DNA from 2 places in the Thalassospira sp. UBA4513 genome. Region 2 is predicted to be linked to the other one. Evidence: riboswitches for the same ligand, from Rfam matches in the RefSeq annotation. Region 2 holds a riboswitch; the other holds the start of a gene.
The links. A riboswitch is a leader RNA that binds a small molecule or an ion and turns the genes downstream of it on or off. The one in region 2 is predicted to bind glycine.
Positions count from the first base shown of each region.

Region 1: it holds a riboswitch for glycine, as region 2 does, so the genes downstream of both, B2T33_RS16875 (L-serine ammonia-lyase) here and gcvT (glycine cleavage system aminomethyltransferase GcvT) in region 2, are expected to answer to the same signal.

Region 1 is NZ_DGMR01000038.1:272,099-277,824, forward strand. Features, by position in the region: gene B2T33_RS16870 (dihydrofolate reductase family protein) at 1-334, opposite strand, end outside; gene B2T33_RS16875 (L-serine ammonia-lyase) at 497-1,936, opposite strand; glycine riboswitch at 2,130-2,235, opposite strand; gene gpmI (2,3-bisphosphoglycerate-independent phosphoglycerate mutase) at 2,509-4,101, shown strand; gene B2T33_RS16885 (murein hydrolase activator EnvC family protein) at 4,082-5,434, shown strand; gene B2T33_RS16890 (S41 family peptidase) at 5,431-5,726, shown strand, end outside.
Region 2 is NZ_DGMR01000039.1:446,293-452,018, reverse strand. Features, by position in the region: gene gcvPB (aminomethyl-transferring glycine dehydrogenase subunit GcvPB) at 1-1,155, opposite strand, end outside; gene gcvPA (aminomethyl-transferring glycine dehydrogenase subunit GcvPA) at 1,152-2,507, opposite strand; gene gcvH (glycine cleavage system protein GcvH) at 2,511-2,882, opposite strand; gene gcvT (glycine cleavage system aminomethyltransferase GcvT) at 2,957-4,069, opposite strand; glycine riboswitch at 4,129-4,236, opposite strand; glycine riboswitch at 4,240-4,338, opposite strand; gene B2T33_RS18915 (hypothetical protein) at 4,442-4,999, opposite strand; gene ispH (4-hydroxy-3-methylbut-2-enyl diphosphate reductase) at 5,256-5,726, shown strand, end outside.

The sequences.
Region 1 (5,726 bases), on a different contig from region 2:
AGATGTCGCCATCCGCCGACCGCCGGTCGCGCAATTGATCGACCAGTTCGATGATACTGCCGCCATAGGCCTCTGTGTTGGCAGGCCTATCTTTGGGCAGTTCGCGTGAAGTCAGAACGATTGTGCGGCGGGCCTCATAGGGCCAGTCGCCAAATTCCATCACCTGATCAAAGGTGTTTCGCCCGATGATCAGCGTACCGACGGAGTCCAGAAAGTCATCAAAGCCGAACTCGGCCGGGTCATATTCCCCCAACCAGTCCACCGCACCATTGGCACGCGCAATGAAGCCATCCAGACTGACCGCGATGTAAATGCGGAACAGTTTTTTGCTCATATCTATGTCCAACCGATATTGGGGTCTTTGCCCCTATTTTTAGTCGGCAAATCATAGCAAAACACCAACCGCAAGTCGCAAGAAACAAAAGCAGAAAACCGTCTAATTTACATTTCAAATGCCAAAAAGCCCGGTTTTCTGCCCTATTCTTAAGAGTTGGGATCAACACTCGACCACGTTGACATTGACCGCAAGACCGCCCTGACTGGTTTCCTTGTACTTGCTTTGCATGTCGAGTCCCGTCTGGCGCATGGTCTCGATCACCTTATCCAGCGACACGGTATGCTGTCCGTCACCGCGCAGTGCCAGACGTGCCGCATTGATCGCCTTGACCGCACCCATGGTGTTACGTTCGATGCAGGGAACCTGCACCAGACCGCCAATCGGATCGCAGGTCAGGCCAAGGTTATGTTCCATCCCGATCTCGGCGGCGTTTTCAACCTGTTCGGGCGTTCCGCCCAGCACCGCACACAGCGCGCCAGCCGCCATCGAACAGGCAACCCCGACCTCGCCCTGACAGCCAACTTCGGCCGCCGAGATCGAGGCGCGCTTTTTATAGATCGATCCGATGGCCGCCGCGGTCAGAAGGAATTCACGAATTTTGTGCTGATTGGCGTTGGCACCGAACTTTTCGTAATAGCGCAGAACGGCGGGAATAACGCCGGCCGCCCCGTTGGTCGGTGCGGTCACAACTCGCCCGCCTGCGGCGTTTTCCTCGTTCACGGCAAGGGCATAAAGATTGACCCAGTCAATCACCGTTAACGGATCACGCAGGCCTGCTTCGGGCTTTTCGGTCAGCTCCTTGTAAAGGTTCGATGCCCGGCGTTTGACATTCAGGCCACCGGGCAAGATACCGTCAGTTCGGATGCCACGGTCAATGCAGTTCATCATCGCGTCATGAACGCGATCAACAAAGGCGATGGTTTCATCGGCGCTGCGCCAGCTTTGTTCGTTCTCCATCATGATTTCCGCGATAGAGCGGCCTTCGCGTTTGCAGATTTCCATCAGTTCATCGGCGGACGAGAACGGAAATGGCAAGGTGATGTTATCGCCGGAATATTCCGCACCGTGATCGTCACTGGAAACGATAAAGCCACCCCCGACCGAAAAATATTCCTGGGTATGGATTTTCACGCCATCATGGTCAAAGGCGGTAATGCGCATGCCATTGGGATGCTGCGGCAAGGTTTCGGTGAAATGAAACACCAGATTGGTATCGCGATTAAACGCAACCGGATACTGCCCGTAAAGCTGCAACTGGCTGGTTTCATCAATCGCCTTCACAGTCGGCACGATATCATCAGGATCGATATTGCGCGGGCGCTTGCCATTCAGGCCCATGATCACCGCGGTATCGGTTGCGTGCCCCTTGCCGGTCAGGGCAAGCGATCCATAAAGATCAACCACGACACTGCCGGTCTTTTGCAAAAGGTTGCGCGCCTCAAGCTCAAGGCAGAAACGATATCCCGCGCGCATCGGGCCAACCGTATGCGAACTCGAAGGACCGATGCCGATCGTGTAAAGGTCAACAACCGACAGGTTGACGTCATGTTGGGATTTCTTTTGCGATCCCGAAGATGGATCGGTCGCGGGATTTGTCATCAAGGGCCTCCTTCACGGCTCAATAACGCGCTTGTTTTCGCGCTGTTTACGAACCGGTGTTTTTGCCCCCTCTGTCCCTTGACCTGAGATTATCCGCCCTGCCCGATCAAGATCGGCTTGGGGCGTTCATCCTTCGGTGGAAACCTGACCAGCGCTTTCTCCCAGGCGCTTTTTGGTTTCTCTCTCCAGAGCCTCTTCCGTGACGGTCCATCTGCCTGAGAGTGTTTATGAGGCATTGCTCCTTCGGCGCCGCACATCATGCAAATCGCGTGATATCCGAACTCTCCCGTCACGGTGCGAGATAACATTTCTGCCACCTCAGAGGTTCACCGTCAGATTGAACACTATCTGCGTCTTTAGACACTGTCAAAAGAACTGGTTTGCATCTGCAAAATTTTCTGCGGCAGATGCTGTTAAGCAACGGTAATCGTGCTAAATTGCCAGGGTAATTGATGTACCTGTCGTGTGCGAAGACTGACCCACCCTGTCCGCATGGCGGGATTGATGGCGAAACACCCCGTAAGTCACCATATTTACGGGACATTCAGCCTTTTCCTTTATCTGTGGGGTTTATGAACGTGACTGTATCGAATTCCGTAAAGCGCCCGCGCCCTGTGGTGCTGTGCATTCTAGACGGCTGGGGTTATCGCGAAGAAAGCAAGGACAACGCTGTCGCCCTTGCCAACACGCCTGTCTGGGATGACCTTTACGCCAACAATCCGACCGGGTTCCTCAAGGCCTGCGGTCTGGATGTTGGCCTGCCCGAAGGTCAGATGGGCAACTCGGAAGTCGGTCACATGAACCTGGGTGCTGGCCGTGTGGTCATGCAGGAACTGCCCAAAATTGACGAGGCCGTCAAAACCGGCACCATCGCCGATACCGACACCGTCAAAAAGATCATCGCCAAACTTTCCGATTCCAAGGGCGTTTGCCATATCGCGGGCCTTCTGTCCGAAGGCGGGGTGCATTCCCATCAGGCCCACATGGCGGCCCTGGCCAAGATCATTGCGGGCGCCGGTGTGCAGGTGAAAATTCACGCCTATCTTGATGGCCGTGATACCGCACCGAAAAGTGCCGCCAAGTTCCTTGAGAAATTCCGCGCCCTGATCGGCGATGCCAATGTTGAAATCGCCACAGTCACCGGCCGTTATTACGCCATGGACCGCGACAATCGCTGGGAACGTGTAAGCCAGGCCTATTTCACCATGGTTCAGGGCAAAAATTACGCCGATGGTCGCAGCGCAGAAAGTGCGGAGGCCGCGATTGCCAACGCCTATGAAGCCGGCACCACCGATGAATTTGTTCTGCCGACCGTGATTGGCGATTATGACGGCATAAAGGATGGCGACGGCCTTCTGATGACCAATTTCCGGGCGGACCGCGCACGTGAAATCCTGGCAGCCCTTTGCGCACCGGAATTCGATGGCTTTGATCGCGGCACGCCGGTCAAGTTCGCCGTTCAGGCCGGGATGGTCGAATATTCGTCCGAACATGCGAAATATATGGATGCGATCTATCCGCCGCAGACCCTGCCGAATATCTTTGGCGAAGTGGTTTCCAAGGCAGGTATGAAGCAGCTTCGCATCGCCGAGACCGAAAAATACCCGCACGTTTCGTTCTTCTTTAACGGCGGCGAAGAACAGGTATTCGAGGGCGAGGACCGCATTCTGGTCGCCTCCCCCAAAGTCGCGACCTATGACCTGCAGCCAGAAATGTCGGCACCGGAAGTGACCGAAAAACTGGTCGCTGCCATCAAGTCGGAAAAATACGACACCATCATCCTGAACTTTGCCAACCCCGACATGGTCGGCCATAGCGGCATTCTTGAAGCCGCAATGAAGGCCGCCGAGGCGGTTGACACCTGCCTTGGCAAGGTAATTGACGCGATCAAGTCGGTCGGCGGCGTTGCCTTTGTGACCGCCGATCACGGCAACTGCGAAGTAATGGTCGATCCGGAAACCGGTGAACCGCACACGGCACATACACTTAATCTCGTTCCGACCATCCTTGTTAACGGTCCGGAAGGGGTAACATTGGAAGATGGTCGTTTGGCCGATGTCGCACCGACCTTGCTGCAATTGCTTGGCGTGCCGCAACCGGCCGAAATGACCGGTAAACCCTTGCTTAAGGGCCTGAAACAGAATGATGCGCTTCTTGCGAGCTAAGTTAGCTTATGAGATCGCCCTGCCTGCGCTGATCGCTTTTGCGGTTTTTGCTGCAGGCGGGGCTGCGCCTTCTTTTGCCCAATCGCTGCAAAAGGTTGATCAGCAACTTGATCAACTTGAAAACCAGCTTTCCGAACAGCAAAAACAGGAAGAGTTCCTGTCACGCAAATCACGGGAACTCTGGACCGAGGAACAAGCCCTTCAGTCCGAGGCGATATCTGTCGCCAGACGCACCCAGCGTCTTGAAACCACGCTGACCGAACTGGAAGATCAGCTCGAAACGCTTCAAGCACGTGAAAAGGTCGCGGCCACCAGCCTTGAAGACAAGGCCGGGCAATATGCCCGCATCCTGATGGCCCTGCAGCGCCTGTCGACCACCCCGCCCGAAGCGGTCATTGCCCTTCCGACATCGCCGCAGGATACGTTGCGTTCCGCGGTATTGCTTAAGGCCGCCCTGCCAGGTGTCGAACAGCACGCCCGCGATCTGCGCAAAGAACTGGGCGAGATTGCTACGCTGCGCGAAGATATTCGTAATCGTCGCAGCGAATTGGCCGCTGCCACCCAGGAATTGCAGCAAGAACGCGCATCCCTTGCCGCCCTTCTCGATGAAAAGCGCCGCCTGCGCGCCCAGACAGAGGCCGAAGCTGAAGAAGCCGCCAAGGCGGTAAGTGTGCTTGCCGATGAAGCCAAATCGCTGGGCGAGCTTTTGCGCAATCTGGAAAATCGTGCCGAAGGGCTGCCACGCCCGCGCGCGCGTCCGGAAGTTCGTGTTGCGACACGTACCGAACCGGATGCAGACACGCTTGGCGCGACAACAATTGCCAAAAACACGCCGCCACCGCCGCCCGAAAGCAAATCTGATGCGGGCAAGACCGGTGGCAACGACACCAGTGATGAAGAATTCGCTGTTGGCAGTTCGATCACACTGGCACAGGGCAACCTCCGCATGCCCGCCAGTGGTAAAGTGGTTACACTTTTTGGTGAAAAATCACGCGGTCCGGATGGTTTGACCGTAAACAGATCCAAGGGAATTGAGATCAGCACACGCGCAAATGCGCAGGTTGTCTCACCTTTTGACGGCAAAGTTGTCTTTGCTGGCCCCTTCCGCGGGTATGGCCGCCTCTTGATTATCGAACACGGCGAAGGATACCATAGCCTTATCGCCGGTTTTGATCGGCTGGACAGTGTGGTAGGACAATATCTATTGGCGGGCGAACCTGTTGGTATTATGGGTGAAACTTCGCCAAAACTATATCTGGAGATGCGCCAGAACGGGGAAGCAATCAATCCGCTTCCATGGCTGGCCTCGAAAAACGGCAAGGTAAGTGGATGAAAACCTCACGATTGGCAGTACTCGCACTCGCGACCGGCATGACTATCGGCCTTGCGTCGCCAGTTTTGGCGCAATCTTCAACCTCCTCGGCTGAGACCTATCGGCTGCTCAACCTGTTTGGCGATGTGTTCGAACAGGTCAAAAGCAAATATGTCGAAGACGTCGATGACAAAAAACTGATCGAAGCGGCCATCAACGGCATGCTGACATCGCTTGATCCGCATTCCTCATATCTGAATATGGATAATTTCGAGGAAATGCAGGTCGATACCCGCGGCGAATTCGGTGGCCT
Region 2 (5,726 bases):
CGGGAAAGCGACACTGAGCTTGTCCTTGAGACGCGCCAGCAGGTAGTTGGCATTAAGAACCGCATCACCCGATGCCTGACGCAGGCCATCTGCACCGTGGCTTTTCATATAAGTCAGCGCACGAATAAACATGCCCATCTGACCATGGAAGCCTTTAAGACGGCCAAACGGCTTCATGCCGTCTTCTTCGTCTGCGGTTTCGACCAGATGGAAACCATCACCCTTTTTCACGACATACGGGATCGGGGCAAACGGTGCCAGTGCCTCGGAGAAGACAACAGGTCCTGAACCCGGTCCACCGCCACCATGCGGGGTCGAGAACGTCTTGTGCAGGTTGATATGCATCGCATCAATGCCAAGGTCTGCCGGGCGCACCCGACCGACAATGGCGTTGAAGTTCGCACCATCGCAATAGAAGTAACCACCCGCTTCATGCACCAGATCGGCGATCTTGCGCACGTCACGTTCAAACAGACCGCAGGTATTCGGGTTGGTCAGCATGATACCCGCCACATCGTCGCCAAGCTTGGCTTCAAACGCGGCCAGATCAACACGGCCATCTTCGGTCGCGGGGATCGAATCAACTGTAAAGCCACAGGCTGCTGCGGTTGCCGGATTGGTCCCGTGGGCGGATTCAGGCACCAGAACGCGACGACGGTTTTCACCGCGCGCATCAAGGGCCGCACGAATGGCCATCATACCGCAAAGCTCACCCTGCGCACCCGCTGCCGGAGACATGGAAACTGCGGGCATGCCGGTCAGAACCAAAAGCCAATGCGCACACTGATCAATCAGTTCCAGCGCACCCTGAACGGTGCTTTCGGGTTGCATCGGATGCAGATCGGCAAGACCAGGCAAACGCGCGACTTTTTCGTTCAGGCGCGGGTTATGCTTCATCGTGCACGAACCAAGCGGGAAGAAACCGGCATCAATGCCATAGTTCTTCTGCGACAGGCGCGTGAAGTGACGCACGACTTGCGGCTCCGAAAGCCCCGGAAGACCAACGTCGCTATCACGGTCAAGACCGCCGAGGCGCGATTTGGTGCCCTTTGGTTCCGGCAAATCAACGCCGGTACGGCCGGGTTGGCCCTGCTCGAAAATCAGCTGTTCTTCAAGAACAAGTCCACGGTTGCCGGTATGGGTTGTAAAGGTCATGCCAGCGCCTCCTTCAATGCGGACGCAAGCGCCGCGATATCCTCGTCCGTGTTGGTTTCGGTGACCGCAACCAACAGGTAGTTATCCAGATCCGAACGGTTCGGATACAGGCGCGACAACGGCACACCAGCAAGGACGCCCTTGGCAACCAGTGCCTCAACCACTTCGGCGGCCGGTTTGGAAAGCTTGACGGTGAATTCGTTAAAGAAGCTGTCATTGACCACAGATGCGCCTTCAACGGCATCAATCGCGTCCGCCGCCTTGCAGGCATTTTCATGGTTCAATGTCGCCAGACGGCGATAACCGTCTTCACCCAGCAGGCTCATATGCACGGTAAAGGCCAACGAACACAGGCCCGAGTTGGTGCAGATGTTCGAGGTCGCCTTTTCGCGGCGGATATGCTGTTCGCGGGTCGACAGCGTCAGAACAAAGCCACGTTTGCCGTCCTGGTCGACCGTTTCACCACACAGACGGCCCGGCATCTGACGCACGAGCTTTTGCGTCGTGGCAAACAGACCGACATACGGCCCACCATAGTTCAGCGCATTACCGATCGACTGGCCTTCGCCGCAAACGATGTCTGCGCCAAAGCTGCCCGGTGATTTCACCGCGCCAAACGCCACCGCCTCGGTAAAGACCACCACCAGAAGCGCACCCTTGGCATGGCAAAGATCAGCCAGTTGGGTGTGATCCTGAATGCGGCCAAACACGTCCGGGTACTGCACCACAACACATGCGGTCTGATCATCAATCAGATCGTTGAGTTCTTCGGCAGTTGCCTGATGTTCCGGATGTCCATCGCGACCGGCGACTTCGGTGTCGCTATACTGGCAATAGGTTTCGGTCACTTCGCGGTAATGCGGGTGCAGACCGCCCGAAAGCACCGCCTTCTTGCGACGGGTCGCACGGCAGGCCATCAGAACCGCTTCGGCACAGGATGTCGCACCATCCCACATCGACGCGTTTGCAACATCCATCCCGGTGATCGAGGCAACCTGGGTCTGGAATTCAAACAGGTATTGAAGTGTCCCTTGCGCGATTTCCGGCTGATACGGGGTATAGGCGGTCAGGAATTCACCGCGCTGGATCACGTAGTCAACCGTCGCCGGGACATGGTGGCGATAGGCACCCGCACCCAGGAAACTGGGCACGCTTGATGCGCCCATGTTTTTGGCGGCCAAGGCCATCATATCGCGTTCGACCTGCATTTCGCCAAGGTGGGATGGCAAATCAACAGGTGCATCAAGCAACGCGCCGTCCGGCACATCACAGTAAAGTTCATCAACCGATGATGCCCCGATGGTATCAAGCATCGCAGCACGATCAGCGCGTGTCAGTGGGAGATAACGCATGTTTTAAAGGCCTTCGACGAAGTCTTTGTAGGCAGCTTCATCCATCAGCTCATCAAGCTGGGATTCATCGGTCAGTGTCATTCTAAAGAACCAGCCATCCGATTCCGGGGCTTCATTGACCAGTGCAGGATTGTCATCGAGCTCTTCGTTGACCTCGACAATTTCACCATCGAGCGGGGCGTAAACGTCGCTGGCGGCCTTGACCGATTCAACAACCGCGGCGTCGCCATCCTTGGTCAGCTTCTTGCCAACTTCCGGCAGCTCGACATAGACGATATCGCCCAGCGACTGCTGCGCGTAATCGGTAATGCCAACGGTTGCCACACCGTCTTCAAGCTCGATCCATTCATGTTCCTGCGAAAATTTCTTAGTCATCTTCCATTGTCCCTGTTGATCAATTCAGTGCCAATGCAGCGTAGCGCCGCTCTCTCTATGATAAATTCTGGTTCTCAACCGCGGAAATAACGATGCGGCGCGAACGGAAGTTCGACCACCTCGGCCGGGCGCGCCTTGCCACGCACCATAAGATCGACCTTGGTACCCGGTTCAGCAAATTCAATTGCGACATACCCCATGGCAATCGGGCCATCGACGGTCGGGCCAAACCCGCCCGAGGTAATCTCGCCGATTTCTTCGCCATCCGCGTTCAAAATCTGGGTGTGTTCGCGTGCCGGTGCCTTGCCTTCGGGCTTGATGCCGACACGTTTGCGATCCGCACCGTGTTCAAGCTGATCAAGGATCACATCCGCCCCCTTGAAGCCACCCTCGGCCCGGCGACGTTTGTTGATGATCCAGTTCAGATCCCCTTCAACCGGGGTCGTGGTGGTATCAATGTCGTTGCCATACAGGCAAAGGCCCGCTTCGAGGCGCAGTGAGTCACGTGCACCAAGGCCGATCGCCTCAACCTCGTCCTCGGCCAGCAATTTGCGTGCAAGTGCCTCGGCATCGGCGTTGGGCACAGAAATCTCATAACCGTCTTCGCCGGTGTAACCCGAACGGGTCACAAAGCACGGACTGCCAGCGATTTCGACTTCGGCAAAGCTCATGAATTTCAGATCGGCAACCGATGGCGCAAAGCGTGCCAGAACCTTGGCCGCGTCCGGGCCCTGAAGTGCGAGAAGCGCACGGTCATCGATTTCTTCAAGCGATACACCATCGCCAAGGTTGGCACGCATGTGAACGATATCATCGTCCTTGCAGGCCGCATTGATCACCAGAAACAGGCTTTCACCCGCATTGGTAATCATCAGATCATCAAGGATCGTGCCGTCGTCCTGGGTAAATGCGGAATAGCGGGTGCGACCGGGTTTGAGGATGGCAATGTCACCGGGCACAAGCTTTTCAAGCTCGGCCACGCGGTTCTCGCCAGTCAAACGCACCTGCCCCATGTGGGACACATCAAACAGGCCTGCCTTCGCACGGGTATGAAGATGTTCGCCCTTCACACCAAGCGGATATTGCACAGGCATGGCATAGCCAGCGAACGGCACCATTTTGGCACCGAGTTCCACATGCAAATCATAAAGGGCAGTTTTTAGAAGTTCGGATTCTTGATCCGCCATCAGGTTCTCCAAGACAATCGTTGCGAAATATAGCCGACCAGTGGCCAACCACATTCCCCCTCTGTCTTTGGAGCCTGAAAGAATCACATCCGGGGTAGGAAGCCGGTCTGCTTACATCTTCGGCGAGGTGTTCCTGATCAGAAGTTCAGGTCACCTGCTTTCCAGAGTCCCATCTCCACGCGGTCCTGTTGCCTGAGAGTTTCCGGGGTGGTTGCTCCTTCGGCGTCCGCTCATCCGATAAGGACTGCGGCCTCTCCCACGTGCATCATTTGGGTATGTTTCTGTTATACGGGTTTCCGCGCAAACCGACCAGCCCCTATTTTTCGGGCACGATCGGTCTGCCGCGTCTCAAGCAAACAAACCCGAATAAAATCAATCGGTTCCGAACCGGCGATTATACTCAAGTTGGTCTGCGCTCAGCTGGAAACCAAGATAGATTTCGTAATCCGGACCGGTCCAGACATCGTCCAGCGGCACCGACAGGGTCACCTGTTCGTCACGGATGCGTGCCATGTTCAGATTGTCTGCAAACGCCATATTAACGTCAAACACCGACTTCTGAATGAAGGTGCCGTTCGGGTCACGCAGGGCGACGAAATATTTAAATTGGACATTACGGTTCTGGGCTGCCGGCCCAAGCTCGGCGGTAATGATCGGACTGATGATGACATCAAGTTCCTTGTCATCAAGGTCATAGCCGCAATCACCAAGGTATCCGGTAAATTCGGCTTCGACGATCACATCGGTCAGATCACGGCCAGCACCACTGAACTGGACAAGTTTTGCCGTATCCTTTGGCAGATAGGCCGCCGGACAAACCGGGACCGGCTGTTCTTCGAACGGGTTGCCACCGCCGCATGCGCTTAGCAATCCACCAAGCGAGACCATACCCAATGCATAAACGCGCCGAAGTCCGTTACCGATTGTCATCCAAGCCTCTATCAAACCAAATGTTTTCGGGCCGCATCGCGACGACCGGCCCGCGCGCAGTCTATTCTTTCGCGGATGTCGGCACAACCCGCTTGAAAGGCCTTGGGCGGTGTAAAACGTCAAAAATTCGGCCAACCCGCACCGACCATTTACCCCAGAGTCATTGCACCGCATGATCAGGCAGGTTATGTAACGTCAATGTGTGAATAAAGCGTCGGGACAGCCCGTGCGCGTTTGGGAAAGCCGGACCTGTATCATGTCTGACAAAGCCAGCCTTCGGATCGTTCTTGCCAATCCGCGCGGTTTCTGCGCGGGGGTTGATCGCGCCATCGAGATCGTCGAAAAGGCACTCGAAAAATATGGCGCACCGGTCTATGTCCGCCACGAAATCGTGCATAACAAATTCGTGGTCAATCGCCTGCGCGATATGGGTGCGGTTTTCGTTGACGAACTTGATGCCGTTCCCGATGGCGTGCCGGTGATCTTTTCGGCCCATGGTGTCCCGAAATCCGTGCCCGAGGCGGCCGAAACCCGCAAACTTGAATATCTTGATGCGACCTGCCCGCTGGTCTCCAAGGTCCATCGCGGTGCCGAACGCCATCACGCCGATGGCAAACATATTCTTCTGATTGGTCATGCCGGTCATCCCGAAGTCATCGGCACGATGGGCCAATTGCCCCCCGGCAGCATGACCCTGGTCGAGACCGAAGAAGACGCCGAAACCATC